One region of the Sphaerisporangium sp. NBC_01403 genome, then DNA from elsewhere that is predicted to be linked to it. Evidence: predicted binding sites of a transcription regulator. Region 1 holds the regulator's gene; the other holds the start of a gene.
The links. The regulator HrcA, encoded in region 1, represses chaperone genes, less so after heat shock. The targets are predictions, from matches to a motif close to TTGGCACTCTCNNNNNGAGAGTGCCAA.
Positions count from the first base shown of each region.

Region 2: the regulator HrcA is predicted to act here: its motif matches at 4,350-4,376, upstream of groL (chaperonin GroEL).

Region 1 covers NZ_CP109534.1:5,735,456-5,741,854, reverse strand. The annotation lists gene hemW (radical SAM family heme chaperone HemW) at 1-827, shown strand, start outside; gene OG589_RS25560 (DUF4870 domain-containing protein) at 1,035-1,757, opposite strand; gene OG589_RS25555 (DUF3097 domain-containing protein) at 1,754-2,584, opposite strand; gene OG589_RS25550 (hypothetical protein) at 2,606-3,598, opposite strand; gene hrcA (heat-inducible transcriptional repressor HrcA) at 3,783-4,793, shown strand; gene dnaJ (molecular chaperone DnaJ) at 4,794-5,936, shown strand; gene OG589_RS25535 (16S rRNA (uracil(1498)-N(3))-methyltransferase) at 6,104-6,399, shown strand, end outside.
Region 2 covers NZ_CP109534.1:7,635,413-7,641,811, reverse strand. The annotation lists gene OG589_RS34175 (trehalose-6-phosphate synthase) at 1-947, opposite strand, end outside; gene OG589_RS34170 (RNA polymerase sigma factor) at 1,111-1,674, shown strand; SAM riboswitch class I at 1,815-1,978, shown strand; gene thrC (threonine synthase) at 1,993-3,288, shown strand; gene OG589_RS34160 (MoaD/ThiS family protein) at 3,302-3,577, shown strand; gene OG589_RS34155 (cold-shock protein) at 3,917-4,117, shown strand; gene groL (chaperonin GroEL) at 4,505-6,130, shown strand; gene OG589_RS34145 (GNAT family N-acetyltransferase) at 6,361-6,399, shown strand, end outside.

The DNA of each region.
Region 1 (6,399 bases):
AGTCCGTCGACCCCGCCTACCTCGAAGGGTTGCGGGCCGGCGGGTTCAACCGCGTCAGCTTCGGCATGCAGAGCGCGAAGGACCACGTGCTGGCCGTGCTCGACCGGCGGCACACCTCCGGGCGCCCGGCGCAGGCCGTACGAGAGGCGCACGACGCGGGGTTCGAGCACGTCAACCTGGACCTGATCTACAGCACGCCGGGGGAGAGCGACGACGACTGGCGGGCCTCGCTCGCGGCGGCGATCGAGGCGGGCCCCGACCACGTGTCGGCCTACTCACTGATCGTCGAGGAGGGCACCCGGCTGGCGGCGCGGATCCGCAGGGGCGAGCTGCCCATGCCCGACGACGACGTGGCCGCCGACAGGTACGTCATCGCCGACACGATGCTCTCGGAGGCCGGGTTCTCCTGGTACGAGGTGTCCAACTGGGCCACCTCCGAGGAGGCCCGGTGCCGCCACAACCTGCTCTACTGGACCGGCGGCGACTGGTGGGGCGTGGGCCCGGGCGCGCACGGCCACGTGGGCGGCACCCGCTGGTGGAACGTCAAGCATCCGGCGGCCTACGCGTCCCGCCTGGCCGTCCGGTCCTCGCCCGCGCACGCGCGCGAGGTGGTGTCCGAGGCGGACCGGCACGTTGAGCGGCTGATGCTGGAGCTGCGGCTCGACTCGGGGTTCCCGCTCGCGGAGATCGGCCCGGACGCCCGTACGGCCGTCGCCCGGGCCCTCGGAGACGGGCTGCTGGAGCCCGGCGCCTTCAGGAGGGGCCTCGCGGTGCTCACGCTCAGGGGGCGGCTCCTCGCGGACGCCCTGGTACGCGACCTGACCTGAGCCCCTTGCTCAGGCGGCCGACCTGACCTGAGGCATGTGGTCGATCTGGGCCCGTGGTCGACTTGGGCTCCGTGGTCGATCTGAGCCCTGTGGTCGATCTGAGCCATGTGGTTGACCTGAACCGTGTGGTTGACCTGTCACGGTCCCCGGCTCACGCGGCCCGCCGGGGTTCGGGCGGGGGCGTCCTTGTCAGCTCGCCGGCATCGGTCAGCTGACGAAGCGGATGGTCATCGGGTAGCGGTAGTTCTCGCCGCGGTTCGCCGCCACGGCCGCCATGATCATCACGATCAGCGAGCCGATCCACAGGATGAACATCAGCAGGACGCCGATGAGGACGAACGCCAGCACGAAGCACACCGCGTAGGCGATCATCAGCGTGAGCTGGAAGTTGAGCGCCTCGGCCGACTGGTCGCGGACGTAGGGCGCCTCGTCCTTCTTGACCAGGTACAAGATCAGCGGGCCCATGAACGAGGTGAGCAGACCGAGCAGGTGGGCCAGCATCGACATCGTCGTGTCGTCGGACCCCGGGCGCGGCCCGTACCTCCCCGGCACATGCGGCTGCCCCCTGAAGGGCACCTGCCCATACCCCGGCTGCCCATACCCCGGCTGCCCGTACCCCGGCTGCCCGTACCCAGCTTGCCCGTACCCAGCTTGCCCGTACCCAGGCTGCCCGTACCCAGGCTGGCCGTACCCGGATTGCCCGTATCCAGGCTGCCCATGACCAGCTGGCCCGTACCCGGGCTGGCCGTACCCAGGCTGGCCGTACCCGGACTGCTCGTATCCGGGCTGTCCGTACCCCTGCTGTCCGTGGCCCGGTGCCCCGTGGCCCTGCTGCTCGTACTCCTGCCGTCCGTACTGCGGCTGCTCGTACTCGGGCTGCCGGTCGCGTGGGACGTCGTCGGGGCGGCGGTCCTGCGGGGTCTCGCTCATGTCTGTTCCTCGGTCTCCTCGGTCGTCACGAAGTCGATCAGCTCCTCCACGCGGCCCAGGAGCTCCGGCTCCAGATCGGTGAACGTGTGGACGGAGCCGAGGATGCGCCGCCAGGCGTCCGCCGGCTCAAGCCGCCAGCCGAGGGCGTCGATCACGCCCTCCTTCCACGGCACCCCGCGCGGGACGGCGGGCCAGGCGCGGATACCCACGGCGGAGGGCTTCACCGCCTGCCAGATGTCCACGAAGGGGTGCCCGACGATGAGCACCTCCGGTGAGGACACCTGGGCCGCGATACGGCTCTCCTTGGACCCGGGGACCAGGTGGTCGACGAGCACCCCGAGCCGACGCCCAGGGCCGGGCCCGAACTCCTCCACGATCGCAGGGAGATCGTCGACGCCTTCGAGGTACTCGACGACGACGCCCTCCACGCGCAGGTCATGGCCCCAGATCTTCTCCACCAGGGACGCGTCGTGCACGCCCTCGACGTAGATGCGGCTCTCGCGCGCGACGCGCGCCCGCAGCCCGCCGACGGCGATCGAGCCGGACGCGCTGCGTGCCGGGCCCTTCGCCGCCGCCGGGGCAGGGCGCACGAGCGTCACCGGCTTGCCGTCGAGGAGGAACGCGGCGGGCGCGAGCGGGAACACCCGCCGCCGCCCGAAGCGGTCCTCCAGCGTGACGGCCTCCTTGTCACAGGCCACCACAGCCCCGCAGAAGCCGCCCTCCGCGTCCTCCACCACGAGGTCGGGCTCGGCGGGGACCTGCGGGATCTTCCCGCGTAGCGGCCTCCGCCAGTCTCCGGCCAGCACGTCCCGTCCGTAGTCCCGCATACCTGGGCACGCTAGCAAAGATCACGCTCCGGGCGGCGTGCCCTGCGGCCACGCGCCACCGTAGGAGGCGGAGGCGGCCGCCCGGCGCTTGCGCTCGCGGCTGCGCCGGACCAGCACGACGATCGTGGTGACGACCGCGAGCACGAACCCGGCCAGCGGGATGAGGATCAGCGAGGCCACTCCACCGGCCAGCGCGCCCGGGCTGGCGGTCAGCGACTTGCCGACGCCGAAGAGCGCGTCCTTGCCCTCCTCGGCCTTGCACCTGATGTTGTACGTGCCGGCGGCCGGGACGCCGATGTTGAACAGCAGCTCCCACTTCCGTCCGTCAGCCGTGACGGTCTGCGAGGACGTCGGCTGGGTGAGGGTGGCCTTCTGACCCGCGGCGTCCAACGCGGAGCAGGTGACGTTGGTGGGCCCGGACGCCGAGGCGTACAGGACGGGCTTGTCCTTCGGGTCGAGCGCGGCGGCCACGCTGCCGCCGCTCTTGAAGGTCTGCGTCGGCGCCGCGTCGTTGATGGTCTTGAACAGCCCCCCGGCGAAACCCGCGACCCCTACCACGAAGCAGACGACCGCGATGAGCCAGGCCAGCACGATCCACAGCACGCGCGGCCGTACGGGGCCGGGTGCGGAGTGCGCGGGGGAACCGTACGGCCGGGCCGAGCCGGGCGGCGGGGGAGGGGGCGTGCCGTACGAGGGGCCGTAGGAAGGGCCGCCCTGGGGGTTGCCGTACCCCTGGCCGGCCTGGCCGCCTTGGGGGTTGCCGTATCCCTGGCCGCCGGAGGGGGCGCCGTAGGCGGGACCGCCCGAGGGCGTGCCGTAGGAGGGGGCGGCCGGGGTGCCGTACGGGGGCGCGCTGGGGGTGTTGCCGTAGGCGGGGGAACCACCATAGGAAGGGGCGCCGCCGGCGGGCGCGCCTCCGGACGGCGAGCCGGGCAGGGGAGCATGCTCGCCAGGGGAGTTGTGACGCGGAAGCCGGGTCGTCGCGTCGTTCAGCCGGGGGTCGTTCTCACTCATGGGGGAGAGTCTGGATCACCCGACTTGCCGACGGATAGCAAGTGGCTTGCCGCTGGCTGGGCGAGGTCGTACGGATGGGTTATCGCACCCTGTCGGCCGGAGCCGTACACTTGGCACTCGGGAACACAGAGTGCCAGACCAGGCGTTTACGCAGGCACGAACGCAGGGCAGGGAGGTGAGCACGTTGCTCGATGAGCGTAAGCTCGCAGTTCTGCGCGCCGTTGTCGAGGACTACGTGTCCACCAACGAGCCGGTCGGGTCGAAAGCGCTCGCGGAGCGGCACAATTTGGGGGTCTCTCCGGCCACCGTGCGCAACGACATGGCCGTGCTCGAGGAGCAGGGCTACATCACACAACCCCACACCAGCGCGGGCCGCGTGCCCACCGACAAGGGCTACCGGTTGTTCGTCGACCGGCTGTCCCAGATCAAGCCGCTGTCCGGCGCCGAGCGCCGGGCGATCGAGACCTTCCTGGCGGGCGCCGTCGACCTCGACGACGTCGTGACCCGCACGGTGCGGCTGCTCGCGCAGTTGACTCGGCAGGTCGCCGTGGTGCAGTATCCATCGCTGATCCGTTCCACGGTCCGGCACGTCGAGCTCGTGCCGCTGGCCGAGCGGCGGATCATGCTGGTGCTGATCACCAACACCGGGCGGGTCGAGCAGCGGGTCGTCGACCTTCCCAATGTGGTGGAGGACGACCGGATCGCGCATCTGCGGGCGGTGCTCAACGCCTGCCTCGACGGATGCCGCCTCAACCGCGTGCCCGAGACGGTGGCCGACCTGCACGACCGGCTTCCCGAAGAGGACCGGCCCGTGGCGACCACCATCCTGTCCGTTCTCCTGGAAACCCTGGTCGACCGGCATGACGAGAAGATCGTCTTCGCCGGGGCGGCCAACCTCGCGGGCGACATCAGCGTCGGCCTCCGCGAGGTCCTCGAGGCGCTTGAGGAGCAGGTCGTGCTGATGCGGCTGCTCGGCGAGGCGAGCGACTCGGCCGCGCTCACGGTGCGGATCGGCTCGGAGAATCCCTACTCCGGGCTTCACGGCACCTCGATCGTCGCCGCCGGATACGGTTCGGGCGACAATGAACTGGCTCGGCTCGGAGTGCTGGGCCCGACGCGAATGGACTACCCGGTGACTATGGGAGCGGTGCGCGCAGTGGCACGCTATGTCGGCCAGATCCTGGCGGGGTCCTAGGTGGCCCGCGACTATTACGGCATCCTCGGGGTCCGCCGTGACGCGAGCCAGGACGAGATCAAGAAGGCGTATCGCCGCCTCGCCCGCGAGCTTCATCCCGACATCAACCCCGATCCCGAGACGCAGGAGCGCTTCAAGGAGATCAACCAGGCGTACGAGGTCCTGTCGGACCCGAGCAAGCGCCAGATGTTCGATCTCGGAGCCGACCCCTTCGGCGGCAGTGCCGGCGGTCCGGGGGCCGGTGCGGCCGGCTTCGGCGCGGGCTTCCCGTTCAGCGACATCATGGACGCCTTCTTCGGCGGCGGTGGCGGAGCCCGGGGGCCGAGGTCCCGGGCGAGGCGCGGGCGCAACGCGACGATCCGCGTCGAGCTGGACCTGGCCGAGTCTGCGTTCGGCACCACGCGCGAGCTGGTGGTCGACACCGCCGTGCTGTGTGAGGTCTGCCAGGGGTCGGGCGCCGCGTCCGGCACCCATCCCGACACCTGTGACATGTGCCACGGCCGTGGCGAGATCTCGCAGGTCACCCGGTCGTTCCTCGGCCAGGTGATGACCGCTCGTCCCTGCCCCCAGTGCGGCGGGTTCGGCTCGATCATCCAGCACCCCTGCCAGGAGTGCTCAGGCGACGGGCGGGTGCGCACCCGCCGCACGATCAAGGTCCGCATCCCGGCGGGCGTCGAGGACGGCACCCACATCCAGCTCGCCGGAGAGGGCGAGGTCGGCCCCGGCGGCGGCCCGCCCGGAGACCTGTTCCTGGAGATCGTCGAGCGGCCGCACGAGATCTTCGAGCGGCGTGGCGACGACCTGCACTGCACGGTGCAGATCCCGATGACGGCGGCGGCGCTCGGCACGATCTTGACCGTGGAGACGCTCGACGGCGCGGAGGAGATCGACGTACGGCCCGGCACCCAGGCCGGTCACGTCCTTCCGCTTTACGGGCGTGGCATCCAGCGGCTCAACGAGACCGGCCGGGGCGACCTGCTGATCCACGTGAACGTGGAGACGCCGACCCGTCTCGACCCGGCTCAGGAGGAGCTGCTCAAGGAGCTGTCCAAGCTGCGCGGGGAGGAGCGCCCGCCGGGTAAGTTCGCCCCCGGGCAGCAGGGCTTCTTCTCCCGCCTCAGAGACGCCTTCAACGGCCGCTGACCCCTGCGCCCGCTGACAATCCGCCCGACGGGCCTTCACGTCCGGCGGGCGGCCCAACGCCGCGTCCGGCGGGCGGTCACGGCCTGGGCGTCGTTCGCCAAGCCCGCGGCCCGGGATGGCTCACTGTGTGGTTCGCGGGGGCGTGTGCGCATGGCTAAGGTTTGCGGGTGAGCGTCCCCGTCTTCCTCGCCGACGACCTGTCTGGGCAGGAGATCGTCCTGTCCGGCCCCGAGGGGCGGCACGCCGCCACCGTGCGAAGGCTGCGCGCCGGTGAGCGCGTCGACCTGACGGACGGCAGGGGCGCCGTCGCCGAGTGCGTCGTGCGCGACGTCGCCAGAGACTCACTCCGGCTGGAGGTGCTCGGCCGCCACACCGTGCCCGCGCCGGCCCCGCGCCTCGTGGTCGTCCAGGGCCTGCCCAAGGGCGACAGGGGCGAGCTGGCCGTCGAGATGATGACCGAGGC
Region 2 (6,399 bases), 1.9 Mb from region 1:
ACCTTGCCGTGCCACTCGGGATGGTCGGTCAGGAACTGCTTGTAGGCCGACAGGCCGCGGACGATGTTCTTCGACAGCTCGGTCCTGTCGATGCGCACGATGAGCTTGCGGTCGCCCACCCGCTCGCGGAGGGCGGTCATGTGCGACTCGACGTCGGGCTCCAGCGCGCGGGCCCAGAGCGCGTCGCCGTCGACGCCGAGGGCGTGCACGCCGATGTGGGTGGTCCTGCCCTCGTAGGCGACGGTGCGCTCGACGCGGTCGACCTGGGCGCCGAGCAGGGTCTCGCAGCAGTCCATGAACGCCGAGGCCCAGCGCGTGGCCAGGAAGCCGGCGTGGTCGGCGCCGAGGATGCCGGACAGCAGCTCGGCGGAGATGTCGTCCGGCAGCAGCGAGAAGTACTCAGGGGGAGCCCACGGGGTGTGGGAGAAGTGGGCGATGCGCAGGTCGGGCCGTTCGACCCGGAGCATCGCGGGGGCGAGGGTCAGGTGGTAGTCCTGGATCATCACGCGGGCGCCGTGCGCGGCCTCCTCGGCCAGGGCGAGGGCGAACGCGGCGTTGTAGTCCTGGTAGGACTCCCACTCCCTGCGGAACCGCATGTCGAACTGCGGGGAGTTCGGGATGTCGTAGAGCAGGTGGTTGACGAACCACAGCGTTGAGTTCGCCACGGCGTTGTACGCGCGGTGGAACGTCGCGGGCGGGATGTCGAGCATGCGCACGGGCCCGGTGTCGTAGCCGGCCTGGTCGAGGCGCCCGCTCGGCGCGAGCCGTACGGCGCTGCGGTCGCCGTCGGAGAGCGCGGCGCACACCCACAGCACGTCGGTGTCCTTGGCGACCTCCGAGAGGCCGGAGACCATGCCGCCTCCGCCGCGGCGCATGGTCAGCGCACCGTCGTCGGCAAGTGTGAACGACACCGGGCCCCTGTTGGAAGCCAGCAGAACAGTGTTCATCCGCCCATCACCACTCCTCGTCCGCCATGTGGCGGTCGTCCCTCGCCGTACTTCGCCGCTGTGATGCGCACCTGGCCGCAGATTAATAAAATTTAACGCCCCCAATAAGATGGGCTGATGGTCCGGTCCAGGCAAAGTGCAGACGGTCGAGGGGAGCCCCCGCATGGCGCTTGACGAGACGACCGAAGAGCTGGCCCGCGCCGCCGCCCAAGGTGACCACCGCTCCCTAGGAGAGCTCCTCCGCCGCATCGAGCCCGACGTGCTCCGCCACTGCGCGAGGCTCCTGCCCTACCACCAGGACGCGGAGGAGGCTTGCCAGGATACGTTGCTGGCCGTCGCCCGCAACATCGGAAGGTTCGAAGGGCGGGCACGTTTTTCCACCTGGTTGCATATCGTCACCGCCAACTGCGCGCGCACGACCTACCGCACGCTGAAGCGCCGGGGCGCCGAGCAGACCTCCGAGGAGCTTCCCGACATGCGCGCCGACCCGCACAGGGTGAGCGTCATCGCGGGCTCGCGGCTCGACCTGCTCGACGCCATGGAGGCCCTGGAGGCCGACAAGCCCGACCTGGCCCAGGCGCTGGTGCTGCGCGACATCTGCCAGCTCGACTACAGCGAGGTGGCCGAGCAGCTCGGCATCCCGCTCGGCACCGCCAAGTCGCGCATCCACCAGGCCCGCAAGTACGTGCAGGCCGCGCTCGGCGACGCGTACAAGTGGTCGTCCTGATCCCAGCGCGCGGGCACTTCGATCGTGCGAAGTTGATACGCGGTCGTCTCGATCGGTGAGACGAGCAACCGGGCCCGCAGGCGGGCAAGGTACAGTTCTTTTGTCCTGCCTGTAACATCGGCGGGATCACAACTTCATATTGCTCATCCAGAGGGGTGGAGGGACCGGCCCTGCGAAGCCCCGGCAACCCTCCCGGCTGTGGTCACACGCGTCTCCGATACGGCGCGACATCCGACCAGTGAGATCAGCCGGGACAGGTGCCAATTCCGGCCCGTGATCAAGGTGGTCCGGGCGAAGATGAGGGAAAGGCCTCGCTTCATGGCGCTCGCAACAGCTGAGACAACGACCACACTCGACTTCGGCCCCGCCGTCGCGCTCTCCTGCCGCGAATGTGGCACTCGCTACGACCTCGGACCGATCTTCGCCTGTATCGAGTGTTTCGGGCCACTCGAAGTGGCCTACACCTGGGACACCCCCGACGCTGGCCACACCTCGCCGGTGACCCGGGGGCAGATCGAATCCGGACCGCAGAACATCTGGCGATACCGCGCGCTTCTCCCCGTGCCCGCGGACGTCATCTCCAAGCCCAACCTCGCCCCCGGCTGGACCAAGCTCGTCAGGGCCGACAACCTGGCTCGCGAGCTGGGCATCCGCAGCCTGCACGTCAAGGACGACTCCGGGAACCCGACCCACTCCTTCAAGGACCGAGTCGTCGCGATCGCCCTGGAGGCGGCGCGCAACTTCGGCTTCCACACCCTGTCGTGCTCGTCCACAGGCAATCTCGCGGGCGCCGTCGGCGCCGCCGCGGCACGCGCGGGGCTGGACTCCTGCGTGTTCATCCCGTCGAACCTCGAAGAGGCCAAGATCGTCATGGCCTCGGTGTACGGCGGGCGCCTCGTCGGCATCGAGGGCACCTACGACGAGGTCAACCGCTTCTGCTCGGAGCTCATCGGCGACCCGCTGGGCGACAAGTGGGGCTTCGTCAACGTGAACCTCCGGCCGTACTACGGGGAGGGCTCCAAGACGCTCTCCTACGAGATCGCCGAGCAGCTCGGCTGGCGGATCCCCGACCAGATCATCGTCCCGGTGGCCTCGGGCTCGCAGCTCACGAAGATCGACAAGGGCTTCAAGGAACTGATCAAGCTCGGGCTCGTCGAGGACAAGCCCTACAAGATCTTCGGGGCGCAGGCCGAGGGGTGCTCGCCGGTGTCGTCCGCCTTCAAGGCCGGGCTCGACTTCGTCCAGCCGGTGAAGCCCGACACCATCGCCAAGTCGCTCGCCATCGGCAACCCCGCCGACGGGCCGTACGTGCTCGACATCGCCCGCCGTACGGGCGGAGCGGTCGAGGACGTCACCGACGCCGAGGTGGTGGACGCGATCCACCTGCTGGCCCGCACCGAGGGCATCTTCGGTGAGACCGCTGGCGGCGTCACCGTGGGAGTGCTCCGCAAGCTGGTCACGAACGGCGTCCTCGACCCGGACGCCGAGACGGTGGTGCTCAACACCGGGGACGGCCTGAAGACCCTCGACGCGGTCTCCGCCAAGGCCAGGCCCACCGCCGTCATCCGGCCCTCACTCGACGCATTCCGCACGGCTATCGCCGATAACTCCTGAAAGGTCACGATAAATGAGCGTTTCTGTGCGGATTCCGACGATTCTCCGTACGTACACCGATGGTGCCGCGGAGGTGAACGGTGAAGGCGCGACGCTTCGCGAGGTGTTGCAGAAGCTGGAGTCCGACTTCCCCGGAATCGGTGCCCGCATTCTGGATGAAACGGGCAAGATCCGGCGTTTTGTCAACGTGTATGTCGGAGAAGAGGACGTCCGTTTCATGGACGGACTTGACACCGCGACCCCTGAGGGAGCGCAGATCTCGGTGATCCCCGCGGTCGCCGGAGGCTGACCCTCACGCACTCTCAACGCCCACGCGTCCCAGGGACGCGTGGGCGTTCGCGTGCCCGGGGGGCCCGGAACGGCCTGACTGTCGTAATAGAAGTTCTGACAGGCCCTTGCGTGTAGTGTAATTATCAACTAACGCGTGTGGGCAAGAAAAAGTCACGTCCTGCTTAGAGCGAACGTCAAGAAGTAGTTTGGTGATTGACTCTGTTGCGCCAAGCCTTGCCACAGGTATGGTCGAGAACGATCGACGTGGCCGAGGAGTTCGCATGCGTCTCGGTTCCGAAGGTCACGGGCCCCGCGGAGGAGTGGGCGGGGTCCGGAGCCCAGCAAGAGGAGTCGGAAAGTGGCGCAGGGCACCGTCAAATGGTTTAACGCGGACAAGGGCTACGGCTTCATCGCGGTAGACGGTGGTAAGGACGTGTTTGTCCACTACTCAGCGATCATGTCCGAGGGCTATCGGTCCCTCGAGCAGGGTCAGCGGGTGGAGTTCGAGATCACACAGGGCCAGAAGGGTCCACAGGCGGAGTCCGTGCGGACTGTGTGACGGCGCCGGCCCCGTCCGGTCGTCGACGAAGATCCACTGGTCTCTCTCAAGTCAGTAGCCGGAAGGTTCGGTTCGTCGTACATCAAGACGGGCCGAGCCTTCCGTCATGTCCGCACTTTCCCGCACGTGAGGTCAGGTCCAATATTCGGCATACGGTCAGAGAAATCCTTGCGCCGCCCAGGTCATAGGGGTTGTCGCTTGCACTCGGCAGGGTAGAGTGCTAAACAGTTCGTTGGCACTCTCCTGTCGAGAGTGACAAACCTGGATCGAGGCGATGGGGCCTCGCGGCTCACGGCGACAGGTGTCGTGAAGGCGCGGGTCTACATGCCGTCGCGGGCGTCGGCTCGATCCGCTGCAAGCCACCCTGTATCTGGGAGGTCTAGCCGTATGGCAGCCAAGATGATCGCGTTTAACGAGGACGCCCGGCGCGGTCTCGAGCGCGGGATGAACCAGCTCGCCGATGCCGTCAAGGTGACCTTGGGTCCCAAGGGCCGCAACGTCGTGCTGGAGAAGAAGTGGGGCGCTCCCACGATCACCAACGACGGCGTCTCGATCGCCAAGGAGATCGAGCTCGAGGACCCCTGGGAGAAGATCGGGGCCGAGCTCGTCAAGGAGGTCGCGAAGAAGACCGACGACGTCGCGGGTGACGGCACCACCACCGCCACCGTGCTCGCCCAGGCGCTGGTACGCGAGGGCCTGCGCAACGTCGCCGCCGGCGCGAACCCGATGTCCCTGAAGAAGGGCATCGAGGCCGCCGTCGAGCGCGTCAGCGAGGAGCTCTCGAAGCTCGCGAAGGACGTGGAGACCAAGGAGCAGATCGCTTCCACCGCCTCCATCTCCGCCGGCGACACCCAGATCGGCGAGATGATCGCCGAGGCGATGGACAAGGTCGGCAAGGAAGGCGTCATCACCGTCGAGGAGAGCAACGCCTTCGGCCTGGAGCTCGAGCTCACCGAGGGCATGCGCTTCGACAAGGGCTACATCTCCGGTTACTTCGTGACCGACCCGGAGCGGATGGAGGCCGTCCTCGACGACCCCTACATCCTCATCGTCAACTCCAAGGTCTCGGCCAACAAGGACCTGCTGCCGCTGCTCGACAAGGTCGTGCAGGCCGGCAAGCCCCTGGTGATCATCGCCGAGGACGTCGAGGGCGAGGCCCTGGCCACCCTGGTCGTCAACAAGATCCGCGGCCTGTTCAAGTCCGTGGCCGTCAAGGCCCCCGGGTTCGGCGACCGCCGCAAGGCCATGCTCGGTGACATCGCCATCCTCACCGGTGGCCAGGTCATCAGCGAGGACGTCGGCCTCAAGCTGGAGACGGCCACGCTCGACCTGCTCGGCCGCGCGCGCCAGGTCATCATCACCAAGGATGAGACCACCATCGTCGACGGCGCCGGTGACCCCGAGCAGATCTCCGGCCGGGTCAACCAGATCCGCGCCGAGATCGAGAACACCGACTCCGACTACGACCGCGAGAAGCTCCAGGAGCGCCTCGCCAAGCTGGCCGGCGGCGTCGCCGTCATCAAGGCCGGCGCGGCGACCGAGGTCGAGCTCAAGGAGCGCAAGCACCGCATCGAGGACGCCGTTCGCAACGCGAAGGCGGCCGTCGAGGAGGGCATCGTGCCCGGCGGTGGCGTGGCTCTGCTGCAGGCGGGCGCCAAGGCGTTCGACAAGCTGGAGCTGTTCAACGACGAGGCCACCGGTGCCGCGATCGTCCGCAAGGCGCTCGAGGAGCCGCTGAAGCAGATCGCCATCAACGCCGGCCTTGAGGGCGGCGTCGTGGTCGAGCGCGTGCGCAACATCGAGGTGGGCTTCGGCCTCAACGCCGCGACCGGCGAGTACGTCAACATGCTCGAGGCGGGCATCATCGACCCCGCCAAGGTCACCCGCTCGGCGCTGCAGAACGCCGCTTCCATCGCGGCGCTGTTCCTCACCACCGAGGCGGTCATCGCCGAGAAGCCCGAGAAGAACCCGGCCGCTCCCGCCATGCCCGGCGGCGGCGACATGGACTTCTGAGCCTCCGGCTCGCCAGTCACCTAAAGGGCCATCCCCGGATCCACCGGGGATGGCCCTTTGGCGTTGTACGGAAATGTGTTGCGGCCGTGTGGTGGAGCACGTAGGTTCATCGGGCCGTTCGTCACCCCGGACCGGCGCCATCGACGAGGAGGTGTGCAGCAGATGCGCATGACGGTTGAGCAGCCGCACCAGGGCTCTGACACTTTCCACCTCCTCATGATGGAGACGCCTTGTCGATTCGCATCACCCCTCTGACCGACCCCGACCGC